Regions from separate parts of the Pseudalkalibacillus sp. JSM 102089 genome, predicted to be linked through region 3. Evidence: riboswitches for the same ligand, from Rfam matches in the RefSeq annotation. Region 3 holds a riboswitch; each other region holds the start of a gene.

What was found. Region 3 has a riboswitch for cobalamin ahead of ABVF21_RS20460 (ribonucleoside-diphosphate reductase subunit alpha). Riboswitches for the same ligand answer to the same signal wherever they lie in the genome.
Region 1: another riboswitch for cobalamin. It lies ahead of ABVF21_RS06500 (ABC transporter substrate-binding protein); the one in region 3 lies ahead of ABVF21_RS20460 (ribonucleoside-diphosphate reductase subunit alpha).
Region 2: another riboswitch for cobalamin. It lies ahead of ABVF21_RS15525 (acyl-CoA thioesterase); the one in region 3 lies ahead of ABVF21_RS20460 (ribonucleoside-diphosphate reductase subunit alpha).

The regions. Positions count from the first base shown of each region.
Region 1 covers NZ_JBEWYW010000002.1:375,087-385,666, forward strand. Annotated here, with positions in the region: gene cobS (adenosylcobinamide-GDP ribazoletransferase) at 1-172, opposite strand, end outside; gene ABVF21_RS06470 (cobyric acid synthase) at 169-1,656, opposite strand; gene ABVF21_RS06475 (bifunctional adenosylcobinamide kinase/adenosylcobinamide-phosphate guanylyltransferase) at 1,653-2,216, opposite strand; gene cobD (threonine-phosphate decarboxylase CobD) at 2,204-3,268, opposite strand; gene cbiB (adenosylcobinamide-phosphate synthase CbiB) at 3,246-4,208, opposite strand; gene ABVF21_RS06490 (adenosylcobinamide amidohydrolase) at 4,205-5,674, opposite strand; gene ABVF21_RS06495 (FecCD family ABC transporter permease) at 5,677-6,717, opposite strand; gene ABVF21_RS06500 (ABC transporter substrate-binding protein) at 6,701-7,684, opposite strand; cobalamin riboswitch at 7,823-8,007, opposite strand; gene ABVF21_RS06505 (DsbA family protein) at 8,148-8,846, opposite strand; gene ABVF21_RS06510 (DoxX family protein) at 8,858-9,247, opposite strand; gene ABVF21_RS06515 (M56 family metallopeptidase) at 9,307-10,149, opposite strand; gene ABVF21_RS06520 (BlaI/MecI/CopY family transcriptional regulator) at 10,151-10,561, opposite strand.
Region 2 covers NZ_JBEWYW010000007.1:91,203-101,782, forward strand. Annotated here, with positions in the region: gene ABVF21_RS15495 (MFS transporter) at 1-789, shown strand, start outside; gene ABVF21_RS15500 (alanine/glycine:cation symporter family protein) at 888-2,201, shown strand; gene ABVF21_RS15505 (histidine phosphatase family protein) at 2,231-2,890, opposite strand; gene ABVF21_RS15510 (CoA-disulfide reductase) at 3,025-4,353, opposite strand; gene ABVF21_RS15515 (LLM class flavin-dependent oxidoreductase) at 4,593-5,588, shown strand; gene ABVF21_RS15520 (AI-2E family transporter) at 5,665-6,744, opposite strand; gene ABVF21_RS15525 (acyl-CoA thioesterase) at 7,029-7,523, opposite strand; cobalamin riboswitch at 7,638-7,821, opposite strand; gene ABVF21_RS15530 (DsbA family protein) at 7,995-8,660, opposite strand; gene ABVF21_RS15535 (DoxX family protein) at 8,682-9,101, opposite strand; gene ABVF21_RS15540 (threonine/serine exporter family protein) at 9,204-9,650, opposite strand; gene ABVF21_RS15545 (threonine/serine exporter family protein) at 9,666-10,427, opposite strand.
Region 3 covers NZ_JBEWYW010000015.1:13,132-23,711, forward strand. Annotated here, with positions in the region: gene ABVF21_RS20415 (GntR family transcriptional regulator) at 1-165, shown strand, start outside; gene ABVF21_RS20420 (ABC transporter ATP-binding protein) at 162-860, shown strand; gene ABVF21_RS20425 (ABC transporter ATP-binding protein) at 862-1,788, shown strand; gene ABVF21_RS20430 (ABC transporter permease) at 1,790-2,731, shown strand; gene ABVF21_RS20435 (DUF4349 domain-containing protein) at 2,743-3,642, opposite strand; gene ABVF21_RS20440 (mechanosensitive ion channel family protein) at 3,815-4,900, shown strand; gene ABVF21_RS20445 (hypothetical protein) at 5,004-5,534, shown strand; gene ABVF21_RS20450 (response regulator transcription factor) at 5,630-6,367, shown strand; gene ABVF21_RS20455 (sensor histidine kinase) at 6,339-7,676, shown strand; cobalamin riboswitch at 8,035-8,210, shown strand; gene ABVF21_RS20460 (ribonucleoside-diphosphate reductase subunit alpha) at 8,347-10,578, shown strand.

The sequences.
Region 1 (10,580 bases), on a different contig from region 3:
ATTCGATGAGCCCGTAGAGAAGTGCTGCCGATAGCATGCCTTGAAGCAGTCCAAGAATCGGAAACGTTTGAACCGAGCGCGTTAACGGCCCCTGCTCCATTGGAAGTTCACGTCGCACCGGGATAACGGTGAAAAATTGCACATTAATGAGAAATCCTTGCCACAAACTCATTGGCGCTCACGCTGAAACATGATGCTTTTCATAAGCTCCCAGTTCAAGTGTGGCTTCAGCTGATTGGCGAGATGATCGTACGTTTTCTCTTTCATGAGGGCACGGTTGATTGGCTCTTGTTGCGGCAATCCTTTCCGCGTTCGCAGACGATTCAGCCACTCTGTTCGCCATTCATCATTATGAAAAAGATGATGCAAATACGTACCAATCACGCGACCTTCTTCGCCGTAGTAGCCTTCAGGCCGACCCTCGATCTGGAGAAAAGGTTTTGATGTATGAGCAAAACGTGTTTCCCCTAGATGAATTTCATAGCCTTCAATTGGCATTGCTAGATTAGTAGTTGAATGAAGTGAACCGCTCACTCGTACGGTAGTTTTTTCTTTATGAAACGACGTTTTGGCTGGAATGAGACCCATTCCTTTTACCTTTTTCCCAGACTCACCGGTATCAGCGCCATAAGGATCCATCAGCGTCTCCGTTAGCATTTGATAGCCGCCGCATATGCCAATAACGCTTCCGCCACGTGCTATGTAGCTTTGTAACACGTCGTCAAAACCTCGATCCTTCAACCAATCCAAATCACGGATGGTACTCTTCGTTCCAGGAATAATGACCGCATCTGGCTCGCCAACTTCATCCGAGTGCTGCACCCAGCGAACTGTGACGTCCTCATCGTTAATCGGCTCCATATCGCTATAGTTGGAAACGAACGGAAGCTGAAGCACGACGATTTCAAGCGCACCCTTTTTCTGTGTAAACCGATCGGTAAGCGAGAGAGAATCCTCCCCTTCTACATGATGCTCCACGTAAGGAAGGACGCCGATCATTGGTAGACCGGTTCGCTCTTCAAGCCATGTGATGCCATCTTCGAAGAGCGCTGGATCGCCACGAAATTTGTTAATGATGATGCCTTTTACCCGCTTCCGCTCGTGAGCATCCAGGAGCTCAAGCGTGCCGACGATGCTTGCAAACACGCCGCCGCGATCGATGTCCGCCACAAGAATGACAGGTACATCGGCCATTTCAGCCACTTTCATGTTCACGAGCTCGCGATCTTTTAAATTGACTTCAACCGGGCTTCCCGCACCTTCCATCACAACCACATCATAGTTCTGCTGTAGATGCTCGAGCGCACGCTCAATGCTTTCTATGCCCATCTCGTAGTACGATTCTCGGTAATCTTTACCCGAGAGCGTACGGTAAGAGGTTCCGAACTGAATCACTTCCGCATGCTGATCGGATCTTGGTTTTAGGAGAATCGGATTCATCCAGACGCTCGCTTCGGTTCTAGCGGCTTCTGCCTGCGCGCCCTGTGCCCTTCCGATCTCTTTACCTTCCATTGTTACGTAAGAATTGTTCGACATGTTTTGTGATTTAAACGGAGCGACGGCATAGCCTTCGTTTGCAAGAAGACGGCAGAGGGCCGTCACGATCAAGCTTTTGCCAACGTCTGATGCCGTGCCTTGAATCATGACACCCTTCATGTGATTCCGTCTCCCTTCATAACCTGCGGCAGGCCCATTTCAATCAGATAAGCTTCGTCCGCTTGGCTAACAATCCACTGATGAATCTCACCAAGCAATCGCGCATAAACGGAGACAAGTTCCCCATCTAACGGTTCATGCCCAAGTTCATTGCTAACAATGACGAGGGCTTCTGAGCTTTCGTTAAGTTTTTCGATATCAAGCTGAATTTTCTGTTTCGTCTGTTCCTGAAAGATGGCGTTTGACCAGTCTCCGTTTTGAAACAATTCATTAGATAGAAGCGTTGTCACGCAATCAAGCAAAACAACCGCGTTTGCCCCAAGGTGTGAGGTGGCGCTTCCTACATCCTTTGGACATTCAACTGTTTGCCATGGAACGATGGCTTTTTCCCTATCCTGCTGGTGACGGCGAATTCGCGCTTCCATCTCTACGTCACTTGCCTGACCGCAGGCGATGTAATGAAGCGTGCTATTTGCTGTCCGGACCGAAGCTGCTCGTTTTTCCGCAAAACGACTTTTCCCGCTCCTCACGCCGCCGGTTATAAAGATTAGCTTCGCCATGATGCTAGCACCTCCATGAGTCGGTCGTTTTCACCAGATGTTCGAATCGCAAATCTGAGCCATCGCCCGTTAAGACCTGGAAAGTTCTCCGTATGCCTTGGGACGATGCCGTTTTTCATCAAGTAGTGCATGAGCGGCGCTTGATCGGTTTGATCAGGATCTTTTAGCAAATAAAAATTCACGCTTGATCGTGAGTAAATATAGCGATGCTTTTCAAAAAAAGTCTGGAGTTTCTCCCGCTCCTCATCGATAAACTTTCGCGTTGCCGTCACATACGTCTGTTCGTCGATACAAATCTCCCCCGCCATAAGCGCTAAAGCGTTAACGCTCCAGTGTGGCTTGAGCTTTTTAACTGTGCGAATCACTTCAGGATGCGCCATCATATAACCTAGACGTAAGCCTGGAATGGCGAACATTTTCGTTAACGAGCGCAGAATGATCAGGCGCTTATTTGTCATGATCTCTACGGTATAACAGGGCTCTTTTCGTAAAAAGTCAGCGAAGGCTTCATCAATGATCAAGTAGCAAGCTCGCTTTTCCGCTTCAGCAATCAAGGTTCTGACTGATTCAGCATCGTATGAAACACCAGTTGGGTTATTTGGTGTACAGAGGAAAATGGCGTCAAGGTGATTCATTTTTTCAATAAGAGGGTTTGGATCGAGACGCCATCCCTCTACAAGCGTATGGTAAGTGATTTCGCAGCCTGCACTACGACACGCTTCTTCATACTCCGAAAAAGCAGGCTGCACGATGCAAACTCGTTTATGAAAAAGAAAACGGCCGACGAGCGTGATCAGCTCAGCACCGCCGTTACCTACGAGAACGTGACTTTCTTCCGTATCGTGCATTGCTGCAAGCTTTTTCGTTAGCGAGGCGGCGTGGGGGTCAGGGTATGTTGTGATGAGGTTGAAAGCGTCAGGCCACTTTTCGCTCAGCGCCTTTGGAGGACCGAATGGATTCAGGTTTGCGCTGAAATCGAGCGTCTCTTCGGGCTGTTCGATGCTCAGCGATTCGTATAAATAGTGCGGATTAGAGCCGTGTGATGGTAGCAAGGATAAGCCCTCCGATCCATAAGATAAGTAGAAAAAGATTGCTCGTGCGATTCATGATCGCAATCGCTTTTGGAATATGTATGGCGCTTAACTTGATGATGGGATCACCGATAAGCGCACGTTTTGAAACAATGCCTTTATATGTGTTCACCCCGCCAAGTTGCACGCCGAGAAGCGCTGCCGTTGCCGCTTCACCCCAGCCGCTGTTTGGACTCGGGTGCTGCTTTGCATCACGAAATAAAACGTGCCAAGCGCGGCTTCTTGCGGTATGCTCCGGCTTTTTGGAAAGCATCATGCAACAGCCTGTGATGCGACTTGGAATCCAGTTCACAGCGTCATCAAGCTTCGCAGAGGCGTAGCCAAAAGCTTCGTATTTTCCGTTTCGATAGCCAACCATTGAATCACACGTGTTAATCGCTCGGTAGGCCATCGCCCCAACGCTACCGCCGATAAGCGCCCAGAATAGCGGTGCCGTAATACCGTCACTAGTGTTCTCAGCAACCGTTTCAACAGTGCCACGCACGATTTCACTTTCATGGAGTTGATCTGTGTCACGACCAACGATCCAGGAAAGCTTGCGTCGTGCTTCTGTCATATCGCCTTGCTGAAGCGGCTTATACACGTCCAGCGCCGCCTGCCGCAAACTTTTCTGCGAAATCGTAGTTGCGATGAGAATGCCTTCAAAGAAAATCCCCACAAGCGGGTGAAGGGTGTAAGCAAGAAAAACGGTAAACCCGGTTAGCGTGATCACAACGACAAGAACGGTTAGCGTCATGAGGGCACCTTTTTGTTTGCGGTTCGGTCCGTGGTTCCAGCGTTTGTCGAGAAAGCTGATAAGTGAGCCGAACCACTTCACTGGATGCGGCCATTTTAGTGGATCGCCAATCAGCAAATCCAGAAAAAAAGCGAGGCTAATCGCAAGAAGGTGATGCATGATCATAGCGAGAGCCTCGTGCGGTACTTTTCAAGCGCCTCTGTCGTACAGGTGTAAACGCCGAGGCTAATCAATTTTCCGAGCGTTGTGATCGTGCCCGCGTATGCCTGATGCTGTCCACGCTGTGTCGCGGCGACCAGAATACTGTCTGTAGAAGTACCTGTTGCTATGGTGCCTGTCACCGAGTCTTTTACTTGCTGGTCGTGCATGACTTTAACTTTTGCTTCCGTTGCGGTCATGATGCTTTGGATGAATGCTTCATCTGTGAGCGTTCCGTTCACGAAAATCCACGTGTTGATCGTTCCAGGGAGCGGCTCGTATACGTGCTCTGCGCTTTTCGATGCATCAACAGCGTTTCCAACGCCTGCCGTTACAACGACAAATACCGAAACGCCTTCATCTTCTATTAAGCGGTAAGAGACATCCTCTAGTCGAACAGCCGTCATCATGCCAACTGTTTCCGTCGGATCGATGCCATGCTCCTCTAAAAACGTCGCCATTTCTTCTTTATGATCGGAGCAGCTGTAGCTTTTAGGGACGTGGCGGTTGACGAATGTGCGATACCAGCCAGTGCCAGATCCTACGACACCCGAAGACATCGTCCGAAGCGGAAATGGTGTCGTGAGCGTGATCATGTTTTCTGACCGCTCAAGGTAGCGCTCATCAATAGTGAGATCACGTTGATCCTCTGCCTGTTTTTCTGGTAATAAGAGCATTTGAGGCTTTGGCACGGTCGGATGCGGATGCTTTTCGATTGTTGTCCGATAAACCGATTGAATGCGCTGTTCATTTAAAACGTCATTCGGCTTGTTGTGCATGTTGATTTTCCCGTTTTCAAGAAGAAGTAGGTGGTCACAGTACAGACCTGCTAGATTCAAATCGTGAAAAATCGAAATCACCGTTAGCCCCTGTTCGCGCGTCCACTTTTTTAAAAGATCGAGCAGTTCTTTTTGATAAGAAAGGTCGAGGTGGTTCGTCGGCTCGTCTAACAAGAGAATCTCAGGTTCCTGCGCGAGCGCCTGTGCGAGAAAGACGCGCTGACGCTCACCGCCTGAGAGTTCGTTCACATAGTTATCCGCGAAGCCTGCGATTCCAGTTTGCTCCATCGTACGCTGCACGACCATCTCGTCATGCTCGCTCCACATTTGAAACCATCCCGTCTGATGGGCGTAGCGTCCAAGCGAAACGGTTTCCTTAACGGTATAAGGAAAAGCCTGATCCGCATGCTGTGGAAGAACCGCGAGCACACGCGCCAGCTGTTTCGCTGAGTAGCTTGAGAGCGGCTTATCTTTGAGCATGATTGAGCCGGACTTTGCCTTCAGGATGCCGCTAACCATTTTAAAAATATTCGTTTTGCCGCTTCCGTTTGGTCCAACGATGCCGAGAAGCTCGCCTTGATTCACATCAAACGAGATGTCATCAAGCACGTCGTGACCGGGGTATCCTCCTGTAACAGAATGTACGCTTAGCATGCTTATCCTCTTCTTTCCTTACGTCTTCGTATTAAAATAATGGCAAATACCGGGGCACCGATAAGCGATGTGATGACGCCAATCGGTAATTCCGTTGGTGAAATGATCGTTCGTGAAATCAAGTCAGCGATGATCAGAAAAGCAGCACCAAGTAAAATGGATAGTGGCAGTAAATGCCTGTGATCCGGGCCCCATAGAAGGCGCGTCAAATGCGGAATCACAAGGCCAACGAAGCCAATCGTTCCGGAAACCGCAACAGCTGCACCTGTTAAAATCGAACCACCGATGAGAATCCAAAGCTTTCGTTTCGCGACGTTCACGCCAATATGCTGAGCGCGTTCTTCACCAAACGACATCGCGTTCAGCTCTTTACTGCTAAAGAGCAGAATCCCTGAGCCGATGATGAAAAAGGGAAGAATGATTCCAATGTATTCCCATCCGCGCATCGACACGCTTCCAAGGAGCCAGCCGATAATTTGACGAAGCTCCTCTCCAGTTAAAGCGATCATAAGTGACAGGAGTGAGCCAAGGAATGAACTAAACACAATTCCTGTTAAGATGATCGTCTCCACGCGCATCGAGCGCTCGATTTGTCGTGCGAAGAATAGCACGAGGAAAATGGTAAGAATCGATGCGGCGATGCTCATAACTGGTAGGGTGAACATGCCGACAAATGGCAATGATAAGTTGAAAAAGAGTACGAGAACGGCCCCAACAGATGCTCCGGATGAGACGCCGAGCACGTACGGATCCGCTAATGGATTGCGTAAAAGACCTTGAAAGGCGGCCCCTGCTATCGCAAGAGACGCCCCCACAAGACCTGCCAAAATGACGCGCGGCAAGCGAATATCCATCACAATTGTTGTAAACATTGGATCGGTTTTGCCTATGAATGGAAGGTGCAAAACTTCGCTTCCGATTAATTTTAGAATGGTAAGCACTGGAACTGAAACAGTACCGATTGAAATGCCAAGGAGCATGGCACCAATTAAGAGTGCTATCGCAATCGGATAGGCAATGAACCGTTTATTCAGCAAAAACATCCGGGTAAACCGCTTTTGCAAGTTCCTCTACTCCTTCAGTAAGACGAGGGCCAGAGCGTGTAACGAGGTCAGAGTGCACATCAACAACCTGCTCATCTTTGACAGCTGTAACGTCCTGCCAGCCGTCGCGGCTTAACACCTGTTCAACTGGCTTCTCTGTATAGTAGCCGTACGTTGTGATGATCACGTCAGGATTCGCTTCAATAATCGCTTCCTGATCCACCTGGTTCCAGCCTTCCTGGTCGTGCGTCACGTTTTTCGCATGAATCATCGTTAGCATGTCATCCATGAACGTATTCTTCCCTGGAGAGTAAATTTCAGGCGCAGGGGCAACTTCGACGAAGACATTTTTCTGATCTTCTTCACTAATGCTTTCTGCTTTTGCTTGAATGTCTTCAAGATCTTGCTTCATCTCATCGATCGTTGTTTCCGCTTCTTCCGTTTCGCCCGTTGCTTGTCCGATCATTTCGATGGAATGGTAGACTTCATCGAAGCTTTTCGCATCGTTCACAACGAGTACCGTGATCCCAGCATCACGAAGCTGCTGGAGACCAGCTTCTGAGTTATGTGCGCTTGAGCCGTGCGCAAGTACGAGATCAGGCTTTAGAGAAATGATTTTCTCCACGTTAAATTCCATGCCGCCGATTTTTTCGATATCAGCCGTTTCTTCTGGATAGTTGGCGAAGTCAGAAACGCCAACGACTTCTTCCCCTGCTCCCAGGTCGAAAAGGATCTCCGTGTTACTCGGGATCAGGGAGACAATTTTTTCAGGGTCTTTTTCGATCGTAACATCCTGGTCCAACGCATCCGTTATCGTTACTGGGAAAGCGCTATCTTCTGACTGTTCAGCTTGCTCTGTATTCGCATTTCCTTCATTTGTCGCGCTGTTCTCTTCACTCGCTCCGCAACCTGCGATAATTCCTGTAACGAGAAAAAGTAAAACGAGTAGTGAATAAAGCTTTTTCATGTGTGTTTCTCCTCCTGTTTTCTGATGTCTCTAAACTAAAAAATCTCCACGCACGAGGGCATGGAGATGGTCGAATGGAAGTAACGGTGTGCCAAAGGCTACACCTGAATCCGTTCGCACATCCCTATCCTCGTAGGCTGTTCGTGCTAGATTCAGGCAGGTCTCCTGGCTCATGGTTATCGCATGCTGCTCCTTCCCATTCGCTGTTTCGAACAGTGGATTCTGCAGCAGGCGACCATTTACAGTGGCGGGACCGCGCTGGAATTGCACCAGCTTCCCTATTAAGTCTTCATTGAAAAGACACCTGAATCGATCACTATGTAATTGGTAACAGGTTTATTATACATGATTGCGAGAGTGGGGGGAACAGTTGTGTTTTGAGGGGGTCAGGCTCGCGCCTGACCCCCTTCACAAACAAAAAAACATCATTGTCCACCCACGGTGGACAATGATGGTAATTCCTTTACTCTTCCTTCGCTTCTTCTACCATTTTCTTCAGGTCATCAATCGTTTGTCCTTCAAACGGCTCACCGTTCACAAAGAGAGCTGGTGTGCCAGTAACGTCGAGATCACGAGCTTTCGATAAGTCGTAGTCGATCGCCGCTTCTCCTTCGCCATCTTTAAAAGCTGCCAGTACCTGTTGTGCTTTTTCTTCATCAGTCACTTCTTTTAACGTGTCGACAAGATAATCTTCGGTGTAAATGTCCTGCTGTTCCGTGCCTTCTGTTTGCTTTTCATATATTAACGAATGGAAATCCCAGAACACGTCATTCCCAAGCTCCTGGTACACCACTTCAGCAAATTCAGCTGAGCGATCGGAATCAACATTAATAAATGGATAGTTGATAAAAGAGAATTTGATTTCCCCTGTTTGAATTAACTCTTGATCAATTTGCGGGAAAAAGGACTGTTCGAATGCTTTACAGTAAGGACATTTGTAATCTCCAAATTCAATCACTTCTACCTGCGCATTTTCATCCCCGAGAAATGGTTGCTCCATCGCTTCTTCCTCTGAACTGTCGGAACTCGAGCCGCTTGAGACGACGATCACGATTACGATAACTGCAGCGACTGCCGCCACTAGCCAGTAGATCCAAGTATTCGATTTTTTTTGAGACTGAGATTTTGCATGTTTTTTCTTATTTTTATTTGACTTAGCCATCATTCTTCCTCCTATAATTGTTTCGAAAAGAATTTGTAATCAGCGGAGATCGTTCCGCCTCCCCCAATCAATACAGCGACTGACATACCGAGAAGAGCAAGATCCAATTCATACCCTCCGATAAATCCTGTCGTTAGTTTAACCGTAAAGATCGCTCCTAGCATGACGATCATGAAAAGAAAAGAAACAATGCGTGTGCCTAGTCCAACGATCATAAGAAGACCTCCGACTAGTTCAATCGTTGCAACGACATACGCTAAACCACCCAAAATGCCAATGCTCTCGAAAAAGCCAGCAGTATTCCCAATCCCTCCAGCAAATTTATCAAGACCGTGAACCGTAAAAATGAGACCGAGTATGATTCGTAGTACGACAAGAGCAACGTTTTGTGATGAATTCATCAATTAACTCCCTCCTAATTTCCACACTACATGTCGTAGTGTTCGTTTTCGAAAAAGAATTAGGGTGTGGCCACCATAAACATGATGGATAACCCTAACACAATATAAAGCGAGTAAAGGACAGTACCAACAGGCAACGTTAGGTGCACTTCCTTTTCTGGCGCAAGAATATGTTGAATGCGATCGTTCACAGACGTTTCCGCGAAAGATACAGCAAACGCATGACGCTGGCGGTGATCGCTTTTTAATAGTTTTAATAACGCGCTACTTAGATCAAGCATATTTGCTTCTTTCATCGCAAACCGATCCGCGGCAATTTCGCGTAGCGTGTGATAGTGATTCGATACCCATTTCAAGATCGGCACGTACCAAAGCGCGTGGACGAGAAGGGTGATGATAAATTTTTTCAATGGATCACGATGCTGCTGATGAAAAGTTTCGTGATAAATCACGGCGCGCAGCTCTTCTTTGCTCAACATGCTAACTAGTTCAGTCGACAGAACAATTTTGGGTCTAATCATTCCATATGTAAGAGCGATAGGCTCGTCGCTTTTAATCACCTCGAGTGCCTGTTTTCCTAAATCGAAATTCCGAATGACTTCCTCTGTAACGATGTCTTCACGAAGAAGCGACAGCCGTTTCGAAAAGGTGACATATCGATAAATTTGCTTCACGATCATCATCACGATTAATGAAAATGTTGAGAGAATCAGAACTTCTAATAGCATGTTCATAGATGATAAACCGATCGCACGAAGCATATTATGGCAGGCTTCAAGTACGCTTAACATAAGCGTCCAGTTCGAGTATAAATGCAGACTGTATAGTGACATTTGAACAAGCATCGTGGCTACAAGAAAGAAAGAAAGCATAAACAAAAATCGCGGCTGTTTGATTCTCATCTTACTTCTCCTTTAGCTGCTTGATTTTTTGCTCAAGCTTTTCGATCAAAACTGGATCCGCTTCATCGAGCGCATCAAGCATATGATTCACAGCAAGCGGACCAAATTCATCCATTAGATCCTGTGTTAATTCCTTTGATTGCGTTCGCAGAAATTCTTCTTTCGATAGAAGCGGCTTAAACATTGATGTGCGCTTTTCAACTCGTTTTACTAGGATTCCTTTATCCACGAGACGATTCATCACCGTCATAACCGTGTTAAAGTTCGTACTTTTCTCTTGATCGAGCTTTTGCTTCACATCTTTGATCGTCATTTCTGGACCTTCGAAGAGGATGTCCATAACCTTCGCTTCAAGAGAGCCGAAAAAGCGGTTTAACCCTGTTTCATTCGTTTTGAACTGATGAATTTTCATCGCTTCCACCTCACACTAC
Region 2 (10,580 bases), on a different contig from region 3:
GAAGGTTTAGGTTATTTCGCAATGTCTATGAACCTTGCAGTTGTTACAGGTCCCTTCCTGGCCCTAACGCTTCTTCAATATGTTTCATATATAACAATTTTCCTTGTATTAAGTACCATAATGGTGATAGGGGTTCTTTGCACACTAGGCGTAAAAGCCATAGAAAATACCGAACCTATACCTAAGAAAAAATTGTCATTTGATGACCTTTTCGAAATAAAATCATTCCCAATTGCAATCGTTGGACTCTTTGTTGCTTTCTCTTATGCAAGCGTCATTTCATTTATCTCTCTATACGCGAAATCAATCGGTCTTCTTGAAGCTGCGGGATTCTTCTTCGCAGTATTCGCTGTAGCTATGCTTGTCTCACGACCATTCACTGGCAGGATGTTTGATTTGAGAGGACCTAATACTGTTATTCTTCCTGCATTTATTTTGTTTGCTCTTGGTCTCGTAACTCTTAGCTTTACAACACAAGCATGGATGTTACTTCTTGCAGGGGCATTTATCGGGTTAGGATACGGTTCGATTGTACCAAGCTTCCAAACACTTGCTATCCAAGCAGCTCCCGAATCAAGAAGCGCGCATGCAACGGCAACTTTTTTCACCTTTTTCGATACTGGAATCGCAACGGGGTCATTCGTACTCGGCATCATTGTGACTTCTCTCGGTTATGCTAATCTCTACATGATTCTAGGACTCTTTGTGATTGGTATTCTTTTCTTCTATCAATGGATTCAGAAACAAAAAAGCTCGAGAAAACAACTTCAATCACAAACTAATTACTAAGGAAATGTATACCATAGCGATTTAATGGGTTGAAGTATAGTGAAAAAGTAAGCTATTATGGGAGAATCTTATTTTTTCATGAGAGCGAGTTGACAACAGTGCAAGTAATAGAAGCAATTAACGCGGTTCTTTGGGGACCCATAATGATTTCCCTCCTCCTTGGAACTGGGTTGTTTTTCACGATACGTCTTGGATTTATCCAGTTTACTGGCTTAAAAGAAGGATTTCGACAAACATTTGGACCTCTGTTTTCAAAAAAGAAACAAAAAGGTATTTCGTCTTACCAGGCCCTCTCAACAGCCATTGCGGCTCAAGTAGGGACAGGGAATTTAGCCGGAGTAGCCACTGCTATTGCAGCAGGGGGACCAGGAGCTATTTTTTGGATGTGGATCTCTTCCTTTCTTGGTATGGCGACGATCTTTGCTGAAGCTGTTCTAGCTCAGAAATTTCGCGTAAAAGAAAATGGTGTCGTAAAAGGTGGACCCGCTTACTATATTCGCGACGGTCTAGGTAGTAAAAAATTAGCCGCCTTCTTTGCGATTGCGATCATTTGTGCGCTTGGTTTTGTTGGGAATATGGTGCAATCTAATTCAATAGCCGAGGCTTTTCAAACCGCATTTCAAATTCCACCGCTTGCGATCGGCATAGGTGTAGCGATTTTAATTAGTTTAATACTATTCGGTGGTATCAATCGAATTGCTCGATTTGCAGGCAATGTCGTTCCGATTATGGCGTTACTCTACATTATCGGAGCTCTTATCATTCTTGTCTTACATTTCGATCAAGTACTTCCAGCACTATCACTTATCGTTGAATCGGCATTCACTCCAGAATCAGCTGGAGGCGGGGTACTTGGCGCTTCCATCAAAGAAGCCATTCGTTATGGAGTTGCAAGAGGTTTATTTTCAAATGAAGCCGGTATGGGATCAACGCCACACGCTCATGCTGTAGCGGAAGTGAAACACCCTGCCCAACAAGGATTTGTAGCCATGGTAGGTGTTCTCATCGATACCGTGATTATTTGTACCGTTACAGCACTCGTGATTCTTGTAACGGACGGGGCAAGTTCTAACCTTACTGGAATTGAATTAACCCAGGCTAGTTTCACGAGTGGACTCGGTGGCTTTGGCGTTTACTTTATTGCATTTAGTCTTTTGTTCTTTAGTTTCACAACAATTTTAGGCTGGGCTTACTTTGGCGAAACAAATGTAAATTATTTATTTGGACAAAAAAGCGTCCCTTACTATCGTGGTGCTGTTCTTGTTTTCATCGTCCTAGGAACTGTTTTAAATGTGCCGTTCGTATGGCAGCTTGCCGATACATTTAATGCATTCATGGTGTTGCCCAACGTCATAGCCCTGATCGCTTTAAGTAGCGTCGTAAAAAAATCATATAAAGAGCTTTCTCAATAAAAAAAGCGATGCAGCTGCATCGCTTTTTTCTATCTATCTGCACTTAGATGAGAGTTGATATTCAGACTGCGGATCACGATTTCATCGCCAGCCACATCAAGGATATTTATTCCTGTATTATCTTGAAAGATGCGACGATAGTTGGCAAAAGGCATCCCAAGTACTCCTGCTAGAAAGAAACGAATCGTGTTGTTGTGCGCAACAACGAGCACCGTTTCACCGGAATGCTTTTCACTTATTTCCTTAAAAAAAGATGACGCTCTTTCATACATTTCACGAGCCGTTTCACCCGTTCGCCCCGCTCTTGTTTCCCATGGGTTAGCCATCCAATTATCCCATGAGTCAGGATCTTCTTTAATAAACTCCGCTTTCGATCGACCTTCCCACTCTCCAAAATCACCTTCATAGATCCGTTCATCTATTTGAATCGGCAAATCTCGTTCTCCTAAGATATGTTCAGCTGTATGACGTGCGCGTATTAATGGAGAAGCATAAGCTCGATCAAACGAAACCGAACTTAGAAAGTCGCCTGCATTCTTCGCTTGAGTGGCTCCCTCCGTAGAAAGTCCAATATCTGTTCGTCCACAATAAAGATCTCCTGCTGCATTCCATTCACTTTCACCATGTCGTACAAGATAAATACGCGTATGACTTTGTTTCGTTGCTTTATTTATACTCTTATTGGTCACTACTTGTTCACTCTCTCCTACACAAATTCTAACCTTCATTATGGCTATCGTATCGAGAGGATGCAAGTGGAAGAAAATGTTTCTATTTCTCATTACACACGAAATCCGCTAGCTATGTGCCAGCGGATAATTATCTATAAAGCGGCCTGTAGACCAGCCTGATTTAGAAAGTTCCACGGTTTATTAAAATGTGGTTGGAAAAAGAAATCGATGTATCCTAATTCATCTATAGTCATTTTGTTTTGAATACAAACAGATAGTGTATTGATTGATTGCGTTACGTCTGCTTTAGAGATGACTTGAGCACCAAGAATTCTCCGAGTATCCTCTTCATAAACCACCTTCAGTGTGATCACTTCATAATCTGGCATAAACTCTGGACGATTGTTTTCTTTTATTGTGATTGTTTTCACATTCTTCCCCGTACTAATAGCTGCCTTCTCAGTTAAACCAGTAGAAGCCATACTGTGATCAAAAAGGTGTAAACCAGATGTCCCCTGAGTGCCCATATATCTGATCGTTGGTTTCATAATGTTCTGTCCAACGAGGGTACCCATACGCACAGCATTTGTGGCTAAAGGAATATAAGCATTTTCACCAGTTGGATTGTATTGTATAGCACAGCTATCACCAGCAGCAAAAATATTTTGCTTACTCGTTCTCATATATTCATCTACAATAATGGCCCCGTTTGGCATCATCTCTACCTGCCCTTTAAGAAGATCTGTGTTCGGACGAAAGCCTACAGAAAGAATAACGAGATCTGCTTCATACTCTCCACTGGTTGTCACTACTTTAGAGACGTGTTCCTCACCTTCAAATCGAGTCACTGTTTCGTTAAGCGCAAGACGAATGCCACGAGTCTTGAAGTCCTCTTCAATTATATCTGTAAACTCTGGATCAAGATACTTACTTAAGATACGGTCTTCTCCATCAATTAAAGTTACTTCTTTTCCATATTTCTGAAAAGCCTCTACTAACTCAACTCCAATATAGCCTGCTCCAATAACGGTTACGCGCTTAGCTTCCTTTGCTCGTTCGATAATTGTATTAGCTTGAGTATAGTTTTTTGATAAAAGGATATTATTAAGTTGAATTCCTTCAATTGGCGGAATAATCGGCCATGATCCTGTTGCCATCACAAGCTTATCGTAATCATCCTCAAACACTTCTTTTGTATTCAAATTTTTAACACGAATACGATTGTTTATAGAATCAATATCTAATACTTCATGCTTCATTTTCATTGTGACACCCATCTCTTCTAACTTCTCAGGAGATGAATAGAATAAACCTTTTGGATCTTTTACAACTCCTCCAACATAAAGAGCAATTCCGCAAGATAAGAAAGAGACATTATCATTCCGCTCATAAACCGTAATATCTGCTTCAGGATAACGTGTTGCTATATTCGTAACTGCCGCCGTTCCGGCATGTGTACATCCAACAACTGCTACTTTCATCAATCATTCCTCCTTGTATAATTGTGAAGTATTTCACATAAAAGGATGCAATCATGTGAAATACTTCACAATTTCTATATTCTAATTATATGTCTGTTTTGTATTAAACGCAATAAGTTTGTTCAATATTTCACAATAAATCTTAAATAGAAAGTCATCTTACTATCACATGCCTTCCTATCGCGTTACGATAATGGTAGAAGGTTAATACTATTTATTAAAGCGGAAGGAGTCTAACCATGGTTACATTAAGCATTCTTGATCAAGCCCCTATACCTTCAGGGAGTAATGCCTATAAAACACTTGAGCATACGCGTGAACTCGCACGTACTGCAGAAGCTCTTGGTTACTACCGATACTGGTTTGCAGAACACCATAGTACAAAAGGACTTGCCAGCACTTCTCCAGAGATTATGATGTCTCACATCGCAGCCTCAACCTCTAATATCAAGGTAGGCTCTGGTGGTGTCCTACTTCCACAATATAGTCCATTCAAAGTGGCAGAGAATTTCCGACAACTAGAAGCTCTTCATCCAGGACGTGTAGACCTTGGAGTCGGCCGTTCACCCGGTGGTACAGCAAAAACACGATTAGCTTTAACAGATGGCATTAATAAAAGCTTGAATGAATTCCCACGTCAATTAGAAGAGCTCTCCCACTACTTGACTGACTCTATGCCGAGAGGACACGAGTTTGCCGGCATAAAAGCAGCTCCTCAAACCGACTCACCCCCTTCTCTTTGGCTATTAGGGATGGGTGAGAATAGTGCTAAAAAAGCAGCAGAATTGGGCATTGGCTATGTCTTTGGGCATTTTATTAAACCTGATCGAGGGAAGAACGCTCTCCAAACTTACTATCAACAGTTCCAACCTACTTATTATAGTCCTTCTCCCTCAGCTATTATTGCCTTATTTGTCGTATGTGGAGAAACTGACGAAGAGGCGGAAGAACTTGCTTTAAGTCAGGATCTCTGGCTTCTGCGAGTAGAAAAAGGTCTTGATAGTCGAGTGCCATCCATTGACGAAGCTAAACAGCACCGTTATACCGTAACGGAAGAAGAACGAGTAAAAAATAATCGAAAACGAATGATAATAGGATCTAGAGAAACAGTGAAGAAGAAAATCGACGCATTAGCCGAACACTATCAAACTGAAGAATTCATGGTCCTCACAAACATACATGATTATGATGAGCGAAGAAAATCATATGAGCGTCTTGCACATATTTATTTATAAGGCGATTACTCAACATGTTTTTAGGTGTTACTCAAATAAAAGCCCCTACTTCTCAATGAAATAGGGGCTTTTACCGTTATTCAGTTAATTCGGATCGATGCCGTATTCGATAAAATTCATAGAAATTCTTAACGATGACCTTAATGACGGAGTAAAGTGGAATAGCAATCAGCATCCCAATGAACCCATATAAAGCCGCCGCTACAATTAGTAGTAAAATGATGGTTAAAGGGTGTATGTTTAACCTTTTACCTAGGACAACAGGCGCTACCAAGTTTCCTTCTAACTGTTGAACAACTATCGTAATAATAATCACATACAATGCTAACATCGGCTCTTGTGTTAAAGCGACAACCAGAGCAGGTATAACACCAATAATCGGCCCAAAGAACGGGACAACTGCTGTGACCATCACAAATAGGCCTAATATTAATGCATAAGGTAGTCCAATGATTAAATAACCAACATACATTAGGACACCGTCCACGATTGCTACAATAATTTGGCCGATAATATAGGCCGATAAAGTTTCATCAACTTTATGAAGGATCTTTTCTCCTTCACCCTGATGTTTATTTGGAATAAATCTCAGGAGAAATGGGCTTAATTTATGATCATCTTTAAGAAAATAGAATAAGACAAAAGGTACGATTACAAGGACTGTCGTAGCACTCGTTAACGCACTCACAACCTGCATAATATGATCACCGAGGCTTTGCGTTAAATTCCCTAAATAACTCGTTGCTTTTTGTTGAAGGTTTTCTACAGAAAGCATCCCCATATCATTTTTCTCCATCATTTTCTCAGCTTCTTTTGCTGATTCTTTCAGCTTCTCAGGCAACTCCTTCGAAAACTCTGACACTTGACTCTGAATTGGATTTGCTAGAAAAGTGAATCCAGTATAGAGGATACCCGCAATCCCTATAAACACAATTAAAATCGCGACAATATCTGATACAAAAGGAATCTTTTTTAATAACTTAACAATAGGCTTGATCGCATAATACAAAAAACCAGCAATTAATACTGGATAAAACAATGTACCTATAATTGTTTTCACCGGTTTCAATAAATCTAATTCTGTCAAAAAGAAAAAACAAATTAATAATAGAATAATACCGGTTATATACTTGAAGAAATCATGTCTAATCCACATTGGCCGTCTCCTTTGTTTTTATTCATTTCACTCTCATCCCTATACCACTCAACACTCTTTTACTAACTTGATTTCCACAAAAAGTTTACTATTCTAAGGGATCTAAAAAGTAGCCTCTCTCGTAAATATTGTTTCTATAAAAGTGAGGGGTGATTCCCTCTCCAATCAGCTAAATGGGGTTTTAAATATAAAACAACCATCTTTTAGAGAGGAGCCAAAGTAAAACGATAAAATGTCTCACAGCTAACAAAAGAGAGCCGGAATATTCCGGCCCTCTTTTCGGATTATAACAACGCTAGGATTTCCCCTAGATTCTTGCTTGTTTTTTTACGATCCAATCTTGTTTGAGCACGTTTTTGGGCTAGCTCGTTAAGTTGCCTCTCCCCTTCAGTTTCCGGCTGAATTCCAGGTACTTTCATTGGTCTTCCTTCTAGCAAGGCAACAAACGAAATAAAGCACGTCGCTGCTATTCGATTGGCACCCGTTAAAAGATGTTCGGCGTTTACTTTCACAAAAACTTCCATTGAGCTTTTACCTGTCCATATGACAAATGCTTCATAATGAATCGAATCTTCTTCCGTTATAGGATGTAAAAACTCAACCGTATCCATTGACACCGTCACGCACTCTAGACGAGAATGCCTTGTCGCCGCGATTGATGCTAGCATATCCATATCGGCAAGGAGTTTACCCCCAAATAATGTCCCATGGCTGTTAAGGTCAGGCGGAAAAATACGGCTGCTCTTATACACTCTTGATTCGCTTACATTCTTTTTCATATCATCTCTCCTTTTCTAAACAATAAAAAATGCATACTCTTTTCATAAGAGCATGCATAACAAATAGACTTTTCCCAGTCTTCTCCGTTACACCCCCCTATCGTCCGTAGGTCAATCAGTGCTTTAGAAAAGGCAGGTCTCCTGGCTTGAAGCTTTGTTGAACGAATGCCCCTTCCCTATCATTGATAAGTGGGGTAACGCACCGTCCTTACTTCTTACAGTGGCGGGACCGCATTGGATTTTCACCAATTTCCCTATTAAGTACTGGAATCAGTACACCTTTTCCATTTTATTCAATTGTACTTCTCTATTCTTCATGCCGGGGATCTAAAAGTCAATACCATTCGTTAATCAAACGTTTGTTTAACTATTTATACCTTAAACAAACGTTTATTTAATGATTTTTCCGCCGGCAGAGGAACCAATTAATTAGAATGCAACAAAAAAAAGACGCCTTCACAGCGCCTTTATTTATTCGTCGGTTGAATCCTCAACCATTTGTTTTAATTCAGATAAACTAGTTCCGTCAAAACGCTTACCATCTACAAATAAGGTAGGCGTTTCTGAAACATTCTTTTTATTTGCATAAGCAAGGTCAGCTTCTACTCGTTTCTCACCTGCACCACTCTTATAGGCTTTAACAACTCTGTCCGTTTCTTCTTCACTAACTAGACCACTAAGGGTTTTCGTTAAGAAAGATTCAGTTAAAACATCTTTCGTCTCAGATCCTTTTTTATGTTTGTCATACAGAACATGATGAAATTGCCAAAATACATCATTACCTAATTCTTTATAAACAACCTCAGCAAATTCAGCAGCCCTTGTGGAATCTTTATGGAGGAATGGATAATTAACAAAGTAGAATTTTACTTTCTCAGTCGCAATTAATTCCTCTTGGATTTTTGGAAACAAAGATTCATTAAAGGATTGACATGAAGAGCATTTATAATCACCAAATTGCACAATTTCAACTGGCGCTGTTTCCTCACCCAAGTGCGGTTGAGACTCTAATTTAAATCCTTTTGTATTTGCAAATGGATGAAACAGAAAGTTAATAAACAAAAATAGAATAACGAGTCCCGCAAATAATAATAACCATTTGGCACCCGGTTTTAACTTCTTTTTTGGTTTAGCCATTCAGTCACTTCCTCTTTAATCCTATGTTTCTTTCTCCTGATCGATCTTAAACGACCAACCTTTTCTCTTAAGGTATGTTGAAAGACTATATGGTCCGCCGCCTCCTAGAAACAAAGACACTGACATAGCTAGAAAAGCAATGTCTAGTTCATAACCGCCCAGCATTCCAGTTGATCGCTTTACAAAGAGAAGAGCTCCTAATAAAATCATAGAAAACAGTACGCTGACAATTCGCGTTCCTAAGCCGAGAATCATCAAAACTCCTCCAGTTAACTCTACTACAGCCACAACATAAGCAAGAAAACCAGAAATACCGATCGTCTCAAAAAAAGCTACTGTATTCGTGATCCCTTCAGAAAACTTTAAAAAACCATGAGCAAAAAAAAGCATACCTACGACCAATCGAATTGTTAACAACCCGAGATGGGGATAGGTTTTCATTATTGATCCTCCCCAGATACTAACATTATTTGACACCGTTCGACACAGATATCCAACTAAACGTTATCATAATGAATGCCTACATTGCAAAAGGATGAAGACCTATTTCTGACCCCTTGCGAGTGTGGAATGCCGAATGATTTGATTGATCACTTCCGAAAATACTAACCCTACTGCAATGGATCCCGATATCATAAATGCTCTGGCTGCAAGGTTAATGGCACTATTGTAATCATTTTGAACGAAATTCCTCATCGCATCGTAAGCCAGACCACCAGGAACAAGCGGAATAATCCCCGCTACACTAAATATAATCACTGGTGTCCGATACACCTTTGCAAACACCTGACTAATAACAGCGATGACAAAGGAGGCTGTTACAGTGGCAATGACAGCATCAATACCTGATGCCTCCATCCCGTAATAAATCATCCAGCCACACATGCCTACAAACCCGCCCTTAATAAGGGAGGATTTAGGAGCGTTAAATAACAATCCAAACGCTGCACTTGCCACAAAGCTCGTCAAAACCTGAGCAATAATTGTCATAATTGTCCTCCCTTTCTATAAAAATGATACAACAAGGGCAATGCCTGCTCCAATCGCAAATGCGGTAAGAAAGGCTTCTGCGCCTTTAGATAGGCCTGATATTAAATGCCCCGCCATTAAATCCCTCACAGCGTTCGTGATTAATAGACCCGGAACAAGTGGCATCACTGAACCAATAATAATTCTATCAAGTTGCCCACCGATTCCAGTAGACACAAAAAAGACAGCGAGTAATCCTATGACAAATGAAGCGAGGAATTCTGCGAAGAATTTTATCGGTACAAGGCGGTTAAATAGTGAAACACTATAAAAGCCACCTCCCCCTGCAAGAACCGCTGGAAGAAAATCTCCCCACTCCCCTTGAAACATAATTAGAAAACAACCGCTCGCAATCGCAGCAGCAACTAACTGCTTAGGAAATGTATACCGCTCAGTCATTTTATCCAATCGGTCAAGCTCTTCATAAGCTTCCTTAATCGAAAGACCACCACTGCTAATTCTCCTCGATATACTATTTACCTTCGTTACTTTATCTAAATCCGTCGTGCGTTCTGAAATGCGCATCAACTGTGTTTTGGAAGGCTCAGGACCTTCTAAAGAAAAAATAATCCCAGTAGGGGTTACGTAACTATTCGAATGCGTTGCCCCATAAGCGTCCGCAATTCTAGTCATCGTATCTTCTACACGGTACGTTTCACCGCCATTTTGCAGCATTACCTTTCCGGCCAAAAGGCATACTTGAATAATGTCATAGGCATAACTCGTTTGATTTTCCATACGTCGCTCCTGACAACCGTGAAGTATTCATTGTTCGTTGTTTCTTAGTTTATATGAACCTACTTATGTTTATCAAATGTAATATAAAAAGAAGAAGATCATTATGAATGTCACTTTAACAAAAAGGCTATGTTAGCTTATACTGTTGATTCC
Region 3 (10,580 bases):
TTTGTAACGGAGCAAAAAGAAAGACTGACCGAACTTCGAGAACAGCTCAAGATTAACCACATCCAGAATTTCATTGATGAAATGAAGCAAATGGGATTTTCCTCGGAAGATATGATTGAAGGTATTCGAACTTATGTTACGAATGAAAAGGAGAATCAATCATGATTACATTCGAAAACGTGTCTAAACGGTATCTTAGAAAACAAGCTCTATCGGATGTGAACGTGAGAATTCCTGAAGGAAAAATCATTGGCCTTGTTGGCTCCAATGGTAGTGGGAAATCTACTTTCATGAAGATAATCGCAGGTCTTGTAGTGCCAAGTGAAGGCAAAGTAATGCTTAATGAAGAAAAGGTTTCGAGGCGTTCGGCAAAAAAAGTTGCTTATTTATCAGAGTTAGACGCTTACTATTCATTCTTCACAGTGAAAGAGACAATCCGCTTTTTTGCAAGTCAATTTAGCGATTTTAATCTTGAAAAAGCTCACGATATTGTTAAATTTATGGAAGTGAATCAGGATCAAAAGGTGAAGCATTTATCTAAAGGAAATCGTGGGAGATTGAAGATTGCTCTTACCCTTGCGAGAGATGTACCTATTATTCTGATGGATGAGCCGTTATCAGGTCTTGATCCGATGGTGCGAGATTCAATTGTGAAGAGCTTACTTTCTTTTATCGACTTAGAAAAACAAACGGTGATCATCACAACACATGAAGTAACGGAAATCGAACCATTGCTTGAAACGGTTATTGCGATTCGAAATGGTAAGGTTCTCGCGCTCGAAGATGTTGAAACCATTCGCGAGCGAGATCGTATGAGAATAGTGGAGTGGTTGAAAAAGTTGTATCAAGAGGAGGAATAAAATGGCTGTAAAACCAGTTGTTCAGATTCAAGATTTAACAAAAGTAATTGGAAAGAACACAATCATTGATCAACTTTCATTTGATGTATACCCAGGTGAAGTGTTTGGTTTTCTGGGGCCGAATGGAGCAGGAAAAACAACAACAATTCGGATGATGGTTGGGCTAATGAGAATGACGGAAGGCGAAGTTCTCATTGATGGAAGCAGTATTAAAACAGATTACGAGAATGCGATTGTAAAAGTAGGAGCGATTGTTGAAAATCCTGAAATGTACAAATTTTTGACTGGGTACCAAAACCTTGTCCATTATGCTCGAATGGTCAAAGGTGTTTCAAAAGAACGCATTCAAGAAGTCATTCAATTGGTTGGACTCCAAGGTCGTATCAATGAAAAAGTGAAGGGATACTCCCTTGGGATGCGACAGCGTCTTGGACTTGCCCAGGCACTGCTTCACCGACCTAAGCTACTTATTCTAGACGAGCCAACAAACGGACTAGACCCCGCAGGTATTCGAGAAATCAGACAATATTTACGAACACTTGCAAGAGAAGAAAATGTTGCTGTAGTTGTTTCTAGTCATTTATTATCCGAAATCGAACTCATGTGTGATCGAATTGGCATTATTCAGGCCGGAAAAATGGTCGATGTGCAGCGAGTGAATGACTTTGTTCAAAATGATCACGCCGTTATGGTTTCATTTGAAGTCGATCCAGTAGAACACGCGGTTCACGCTGTTAAAGCAAATTTCCCTGATTGTGAGATGGAAAAATCGGAGCGTAAGTTGACGATTAAAATAGAACATGAGCTTATTCCAGAGGTAACAGCTGTTCTCGTGGAAAAGGGCGTCCGCGTATACGGTATTCAATCCTCTGTGAAAACGTTAGAAGATGTGTTCTTAGAAGTAACTGGGGGTGAGCAAGTTGTCTAGTATGTTACATTTAATACAAAATGAAAACATGAAGATTTATAGAAGAGTTGGAACGTGGGTGATGATCGGACTTGTGGTGGCAGCCGTACTTGTAGCAGGCATTTTTACTAATATGAATGCAAGTGATGAGACTACGAACTGGCGCACTGATTCTGAAAATGCGATCCAACAGGCAGAACAAACGCTAAAAGATTCAGAGGGAATGCCCAAAGCCTTTAAAGACAGTCAGGAACGTTCTATTGCGATAAATGAATATCGGTTAGAGAATGATATTCCCCCTTTAGAAAGTGATTCAATATGGAGTTTTATGGATAGTTCAACTGGCATTGTGAGTTTAATTTCCATCTTTACGATCATTATCGGCGCAGGTGTTATAGCGAGTGAATATTCGTGGGGAACCATTAAGTTATTGTTGATCAGACCTGCTTCACGCACGAAAATTCTTGCTTCTAAATTTATTTCAACGCTATTATTTGCGCTGTTTTCTCTCGTCATCTTATACATTTCTTCTTTTATTATCGGCGGGTTATTCCTCGGTTTTAGTGCAGTCGATCAACCATACCTAACTTATTCAGGTGGGGAAGTGGCCGAAACGAGTATGGCCATTCATTATATTGTTGAATATGCACTTGCCAGTGTGAATTTGCTTATGATGGTAACATTTGCTTTCATGCTATCGAGTATCTTTAGAAGTTCCTCTCTTGCGATTGGATTAGCTATATTCCTTATGTTTACAGGGAGCCAACTTACTTTTATTCTTAGTCAATACGATTGGGTGAAGTATATCCTCTTTGCCAATACGGACTTAAGTGTTTATTTCGATGGTTCACCTATAATTGAAAGTATGACGCTCGGTTTCTCGTTGACCATGCTTCTCGTCTACTTTGTTTTGTTCTTGTCATTGTCATGGCTACTATTCACGAAACGTGATGTAGCATCATAAGGAAAACCCGATCAGGTATGCTGATCGGCTTTTTGATTCTTCTTTTTTCGCTTTCTATACAAGAAAAATAATCCTATAAGAATGAGCGGGACCAAAATAGGTGAGAGACCAATCAAGAGTACAGCCGCTGTGGAGAAAAAGGAAAGGAGCCCATTTACAGTTGTCATTAGCAGTTTTTTTGCCTCTGTTAGCGTTTGAAATTCATTCTTATCTATAGAAGGAACAATAATTTTCTGCTGTTCGAGTGAAACTGTAACAGTCGAATATTCACTTTGGTTATTGAGGTAATTTATTTGACCTTTTAGCTGTTCGACCTCTTCCTGTACACGGGAAAGCTCATTAAATATAGCTAACAGATCTTCTGTTTTGGTTGCTTCATTAAGAAATGCTTCCAGTCTTTTTTGAATAGCTTCCTTTGCTTTCAGTCTTGAGGTAAGATCAACGTAGTTCTCGGTGACATCGGTTCCGGATATCGATTTTTGAGGAGTCCCTTTTCCAAGACCTTCAACTTCATCGAGATAAGAGTCAAATTCAGGTTGGGGTATGCGTACGGTCATTGATCCAAAAAGAGAATCTTCTTCTGAAGCAGTACTTTCTTCGACAACATAACCTTTATAAGTTCTAGTTAGATCTTTGATTTTGTCAGTAGCCTTAGGTAAATCTTCAACTGTTAAGGAAAGGTTTGCATTGAAGATTACCTTGCGCTCTTGCTGTAAGGCAGGCATTTCTGATTTTTCTATAGAAGACGAATTTTTTTCTTTTTCTCTTTCATTTCCTCCTTGGTTTTCATCTGTGGATTGATCAGTTGAAGTAGCTATATCGCTACTTTCATTTGAAAAGTTTCCATTATTAGAACTACATCCTGCTAGTAAAAGAATTGATGTACAGATAAGAAGGATCCATCTTCTCATAAGTTTGTCCCCGCTTCGTTTTTATTTTTAGCTATGTTAGCTTAAATTTTTGTTATCTCGATTTTTGGTGCGTTTAGAAGTTTCTCAATGAATTAGACGGTTTAAGACCTGCGGAGGTTACAATTTCCGTGATATGATAAAGGATAAATGAATAAATAAGGGGTTGCCTTTTGTGCATTCAATTTTAGAAAATGCGAACATTATGGACATAGTCATTACAATTTCTGTAATACTAGGTCTATTCCTGATTCGATTTCTGATCAAATTATGGCTGACAAAACGAGACAAAGAGGAGAATTACCCAAACGGTATTCGCCCAGCTTTCCTCTCATTTATAAATTGGACAACAGGGTATGCCATCCTGCTATTTGTTTTATTTTATTTTTCCGATAACAGTTGGATGTTTAGCCAATTATTTGCAATTGGTAGTGTTGAAATCTCGTTGTTTCTTGTATTAATTGCACTATTTATCATTACTCTTGCAAATCGATTTTCAAAGATTGCAACTTCCTTTCTTATGCCACCGCTTTATGATCGATACAGCCTGGATACAGGTTTGCAATTTACGTTCAATCGTGTTTTTCATTACACATTGATGGTGATAGCGGTCGTTATTAGTTTAACAACAGTCGGGATTGATCTAAGTGCTTTAACGGTCTTTGCAGGAATACTTGGGGTCGGAATCGGTTTTGGAATGCAGAACATCGCAAATAACTTTATTTCTGGTTTGATTATTTTATTTGAAAGACCAATTAAAGTAGGTGATCGAGTGATCATAAACGATGTTATTGGAGACGTTGAAAAAATTAATATGCGTGCCACGATTATTCGAACGCTAGACAATGAACGGATTATTATGCCAAATTCGTATTTTATCGAAGAGCAGGTTGTGAACCACTCATATGGAGACTCAAGATTGCGCCTCGTTTTACCAATAGGAGTGGCATACGGTTCAGATGTGGAGCTTGTGAGATCGCTATTGCTCCAAGTAGCTGTGGAAGAAAAAGAGAATTCAATGTATGTGCTTGAAACTCCTCCTCCTTTTGTGAATTTCCTTGGTTTTGGTGATTCATCACTTGATTTTCAACTATTTATTTGGATCTCGTCACCAAAAGCAGCGGTAGAAACAAAGAGTAATTTAAACTTCCGCATCAACCGGATCCTTGCAGATCACAACGTAGAGATACCATTTCCACAGCGTGATTTGCATGTACGTAGTTTGGATGCTAAAGTGATCGACCAATTAAAAAAGAGATAAAGCAAACTCACATCATTTTCACATCATTCTTACAAATTTCTTCGTAAGTTGTTGTCCATAATAGGTATTGTAAGAACATACCTATGAAGGGAGATTGATGAAGATGAACAAATGGATGATTGGTGTTGCCTCTATGGTTTTAGCTGGGGGGATAGCTGGAGCAAATGTTAATGCAGCAGATGACGAGTCAACTGAAATAGAAGAGCAGACAGTAGGGCAAACCCAGGAGATGGCAGGTCCTAAAGGACATCATGGAAAAAGAGGTCACTTCGAAGACCGCTCTCTAGATCGCGAACTGAAAATGGAAACTGCTGAGAAAAAAGATCAATTAATTAACCTCCTGCTTGATCAAGATGCTTCAAGTGTTGAAGGCGTCGATGAGCTTCAGAAAGAGCTTGCGGATCTAAACTCACAGCTTGGTGCGATGCATGATGAAGCCCAGGCTGCTCATGAAGAGAGAGAGTCTAAGAAGCAGGAACTTGAAGAAAGTGGAGAGCGTCCAGAGTTAACCGACGAAGAGAAAGCCGCAAGAGAAGAAATGCATGAAGAGATGGAAGCCAAGCGAGAGCAGGCTCAAGAAATTGTGAAACAAAAAAATGATATACTTGATCAGCTGATTGAAAAACTTAGCTAGTCTTAGTGAGAGATAGGGGCCCCCTATCTCTTTCGTATGTCTTGAAGACATCTGGCTGATTTACTGTCAGATAAGGCTAGGATAATATAAAGAGTATGAAAAGCATATTTCGTCTTAGAGGTGAAAAGGGAACGGAGTTGAGAGAGATGCAGCACGTTTTTGTGATTGATGATGAACAAAATATACGTGATATTTTAGAGAAGTATTTAAAAAAAGAAGGGTTTATTGTCTCAACCTTTACAGATGGGGCAGAAGTGTTAAGTGCTCTAGAGACAATTGAACCCGATTTATTAGTATTAGATATTATGATGCCAAATGTTGATGGGCTTGAACTCCTTCGACGGTTAAGAAAGCATTCTTACATTCCCGTTATCGTTGTTTCCGCAAGAGATGAAGAGCTTGATCGGATACTAGGCCTTGAACTTGGCGCTGATGATTACTTAACGAAACCTTTTAGCCCTAGAGAACTTGTTGTGCGTATTAAGAACCTATTCAAACGGATGAATCGCCTAGAGAAAAACCATTCTTCACAAGAAATCACTGTTCAGAACGTACGTTTAAATAAGAAAAAACGACTGTTATTAGTGAATGAGGAAGAAATGGCTTTAACGCCGAAAGAGTACGATGTGCTCGCCTATCTTCTTCAACATCCAGGACAACCGTTTACAAGAGAGAGATTAATTGAAGCCATTTGGGGTTATCAATATGTAGGTGATGGCAGAATTATTGATGACCTTGTGAAAAGGCTACGTAAAAAGATGTCAGACGCAAAGGCGCAAGCGAAGATTACAACAGTTTGGGGGTATGGCTATAAAATCGATGAAGAAGTTTAATATCGGTACCAAATTGTTTCTTAGTTATATCGTTCTTATTGTTGTTATTCTGCTTATTACTACTATTTCATTTCAATATTTATTTCAAGAATATCTTGTGCGCGAAACGAGAGAACAGCTGCAAAAAGAGGGATTGCAAATTAGTCAGATGCTCGAAGATCGACAGTGGAAGGGCGAAAATCCACCTAATGGGTTACTTGATCGCAGAAGAATTGAAATGGCAGGCAATTTAATCTCATCTCAATTTATAATTTATAATGCAAATGAGAAGGCAATTTATTCGAATGTCGATGAAGTGGTTCGAATTGATTATGAAGAAAACAAAGGAAATTTATATGTTACAGAGGAAGTGCCAATTAGTCTCTCACGAGAGCAAGTTGGCAATATTGTGCTATTTACGAAGGTAGAAAGCCTTGAAGGTTTCAATCGGATTATTCAGCAATCACAGGTTGTCAGTCTTTTAGTATCTGCTGCTGTTGCCGTCCTCCTTGCTGCTATCATGCAGAAAGGAATAGCGGGGCCAATTCGATTACTAGCCAATCACATGCGGGAATTTACGATGCGCAAGGAACCACCCCCGTTGAAGCTTAAGACAAAGGATGAAATCAATGAACTTGCTAAGACATTTCAAGAACTAACGGAGCAACTTCGAAAAAATGATTTTGATCAGAAGGAATTCCTTCAAAATGCGTCTCATGAATTAAAGACCCCTCTAATGGCGATTCAAGGGAATGCGGAAGGGATTCTAGATGAAGTAATCGTAGGAGAGGACGTAGAGCATAGTCTTGAAGTGATCGTGAAAGAAACGCAGCGTTTAAAAAAAATCGTGCAGGACATTTCTTATTTAACGAGGTTAGAAACAGTAGATGAATCTTTTACTTATGAAGTAGTCGATCTTCATCATGTGTTAATGGAAGTCATCACTGCGGTAAAACCACTTGCACATCAACGGGAAATAGAGGTGAGGTATGACACTGATCATACCATAGGCGTTAAGATGGATAGTGATAAAATGAAACAAGCATTTATGAATATACTCGGTAATGCCCTACGATTCGCTTCATCCGTTATAGAAGTACATGTCCATCCAGAAGATCGTCAAGTTTTTATTAGGGTTGAAGATGATGGTAAAGGCTTTGGCGAGAATCCAGAGCGCGTTTTCGACCGGTTCTATACAGGTGACAAGTCAGGTTCAGGCATTGGTCTATCGATTACAAAAACAATAGTAGAAAAACATAATGGTAACATATACGCCGAAGAAAACAAAAAGGGAGGAAGGATCGTGATCTCGCTTCCTTTTCAATCGTAGTTAAAGCTTTATGTTTTATGCTCACTTAACTTTTGTAGAATTTCTTTGCTTTCTTGTTCACTCAAAATACCGAATTTCTGACAAAGTTGTGTATAACCAACCAATTTCTTGAAATTAACCGAAGATGATTTTTTCATCATACTCACCTTTCTTTCCTTTGGGAAACTTTTTTAGGTATCAACAATATATGCATGAGCAAGTTGAAAGTGATAGGTGAGTGTCTTTAGAGTTGAAATAAATCGAAGTCAATGTAACAATAAAGCTTGTGCTAAATCAAAGCATCATGTAAGATGAGGTTATCAATATTTAGTGATTAATAAATGTTTCAGATACTATATATGGGGTAAAGTGTACGTAATTAAATAATTGAGTATGCGGTGTCGTAGAACGACTTAATAGGGAATCCGGTCTGAATCCGGAGCTGTCCCCGCAACTGTCGTGTGGACGAGGCAAGAAACCACTGGAGTTAATTCCGGGAAGGTTTGCCAAGGGAGAAGCACAAGCCAGTAGACCTGCCGTATAGTCAAAAACGTTTCTATTCTTCGGGGGTTGAGGGTGAGAAATGGCAGGGTAAATGTACGAGTACGTTCATTTATACTTTGTCGTTTTCTCCAGGCTCACTCTTCCGAGAGTGAGCTTTTTATTTTGGATGGATAAAGGAGAGAGGTATATGAGTACTGTAGCAGAAATGACAGTAACAAAAATAATGGAGGAAGTAAGAACGCTCCTAAATGAGTACCCGTCACTTGCTAGTGAGAGTTTTATTGAAAAAACAATTGATGGTATTTCAGAAAAATCAACGCAAGAAGAGGTTGATAACATTCTAGTTTTAAATGCCCTTGAACGAATTAGCGCAACAGAACCTGACTGGACTTATGTGGCAGCAGCTTTTCATCTTCGTTCGCTCTATCGTAAGTCTCTTTCACATCGAACTGAGAAAGAGGTTTATGGCGGGGGAAGCTTCTATCGCCTTCTTCAACAGCTGACAGATGAAGGGATTTATAACAAAACACTTCTTCAGTCTTATTCCAAGAATGAAGTAGAGCATGTTGCTAAGTTAATCGAGCCATCAAGAGATCGTTTGTTTACATACATCGGCCTACGAACGCTCGCAGACCGCTATCTAGCTACTGATCATGAAAAGAATGTATATGAATTGCCTCAAGAGCGCTTTCTAGTCATTGCTATGACGCTCATGTTAAATGAACCAAAAGATAAGAGGTTAAATCTAATTGAAGAAGCGTATTGGGCGCTATCTAATTTATATATGACAGTAGCAACTCCTACTCTTTCAAATGCAGGGAAAAGCTATGGACAGCTAAGCTCATGCTTTATCGATACGGTGGATGACAGTCTTAGAGGAATCTATGACAGCAATACAGATGTAGCGACCGTTTCGAAAAATGGAGGAGGAATTGGAGCATATCTCGGGAAAATTCGTTCTCGTGGGAGTGATATTAAAGGGTTTAAAGGCAATTCATCTGGGGTTTTACCGTGGATGAAGCAATTAAACAATACAGCTGTGAGCGTAGACCAGCTAGGACAGCGTCAAGGTGCTGTTGCTGTATATCTTGATGTCTGGCATAAGGACGTTTTCGAATTTCTTGATGCCAAGCTTAATAACGGAGACGAACGAATGAGGACACATGATCTTTTCACGGGTCTTTGTATTCCAGATATCTTTATGGAAGTAGTGGAAGACCGTGGAGACTGGCATTTATTTGATCCGCATGAAGTCCGTCAGGTGATGGGGTTCTCTCTTGAAGATGCTTATGACAAGGAAAAAGGATCAGGAGAGTTTCGTATGAAATATAGGCAATGTGTGAATCAGCCTGAGCTTTCAAGAAAAACAGTGCCGGCGATTGAGATTATGAAGCGTGTCATGAAATCACAATTGGAAACTGGGACGCCTTATATGTTCTATCGAGATACGGTGAATCGCGCGAATCCTAATAAGCATGCTGGTATGATCTATGCTTCCAATCTTTGTACGGAAATTATGCAAAATATGAGTGCAACGACTGTTGAAGAGGAAATCACGAAAGACGGTAAAATTATCATTACGAAAACGCCTGGTGACTATGTCGTTTGTAATCTATCTAGTATTAATCTTGGACGTGCGGTTACAGCTAATGCACTAGAGCGATTAATTCCAATTCAGGTAAGAATGCTGGATAACGTGATCGATATTAATACGATCGAAGTGCCTCAAGCCCAGTTAACGAATGAGAAGTATAGAAGCATTGGTCTTGGAACGTTTGGTTGGCATCACCTCCTTGCGAAAAAAGAGATTGTCTGGGAAAGTCATGAAGCGGCAGACTATGCGGACGAACTATATGAAACAATTAATTATTTAACGATACAGGCAAGTCATGAGCTTGCCGTTGAAAAAGGAAGCTACTCTCTCTTTGAAGGCTCTGATTGGCAAAATGGGGAGTACTTTAATCAACGAGGTTACGTTAGTGAAAAATGGCAGTCTCTTAAGGAAAGGGTCCAAACGAATGGTATCAGAAATGCCTATCTTTTAGCGGTTGCTCCTAACAGTTCAACAAGTTTAATAGCTGGATCGACAGCATCAATCGATCCGATTTTCCAAAAAGAATACTCTGAAGAAAAGAAGAATTACAAAATTCCTGTTACAGCGCCTGATCTTTCACCTGAAACGACCTGGTATTACAAATCGGCTTATCACATTGATCAGCTTTGGAGTATTGAGCAGAATGCAGCCAGACAGCGTCATGTGGATCAATCAATATCGTTTAATATCTATGTGCAAAGTACGGTGAAAGCGAAGGACTTATTGAACATTCATATGACAGCTTGGAGAAAAGGGTTGAAAACAACCTACTATACACGAAGTACATCTGTAGATATTGACGACTGTGAAAGCTGCGCAAGCTAAAG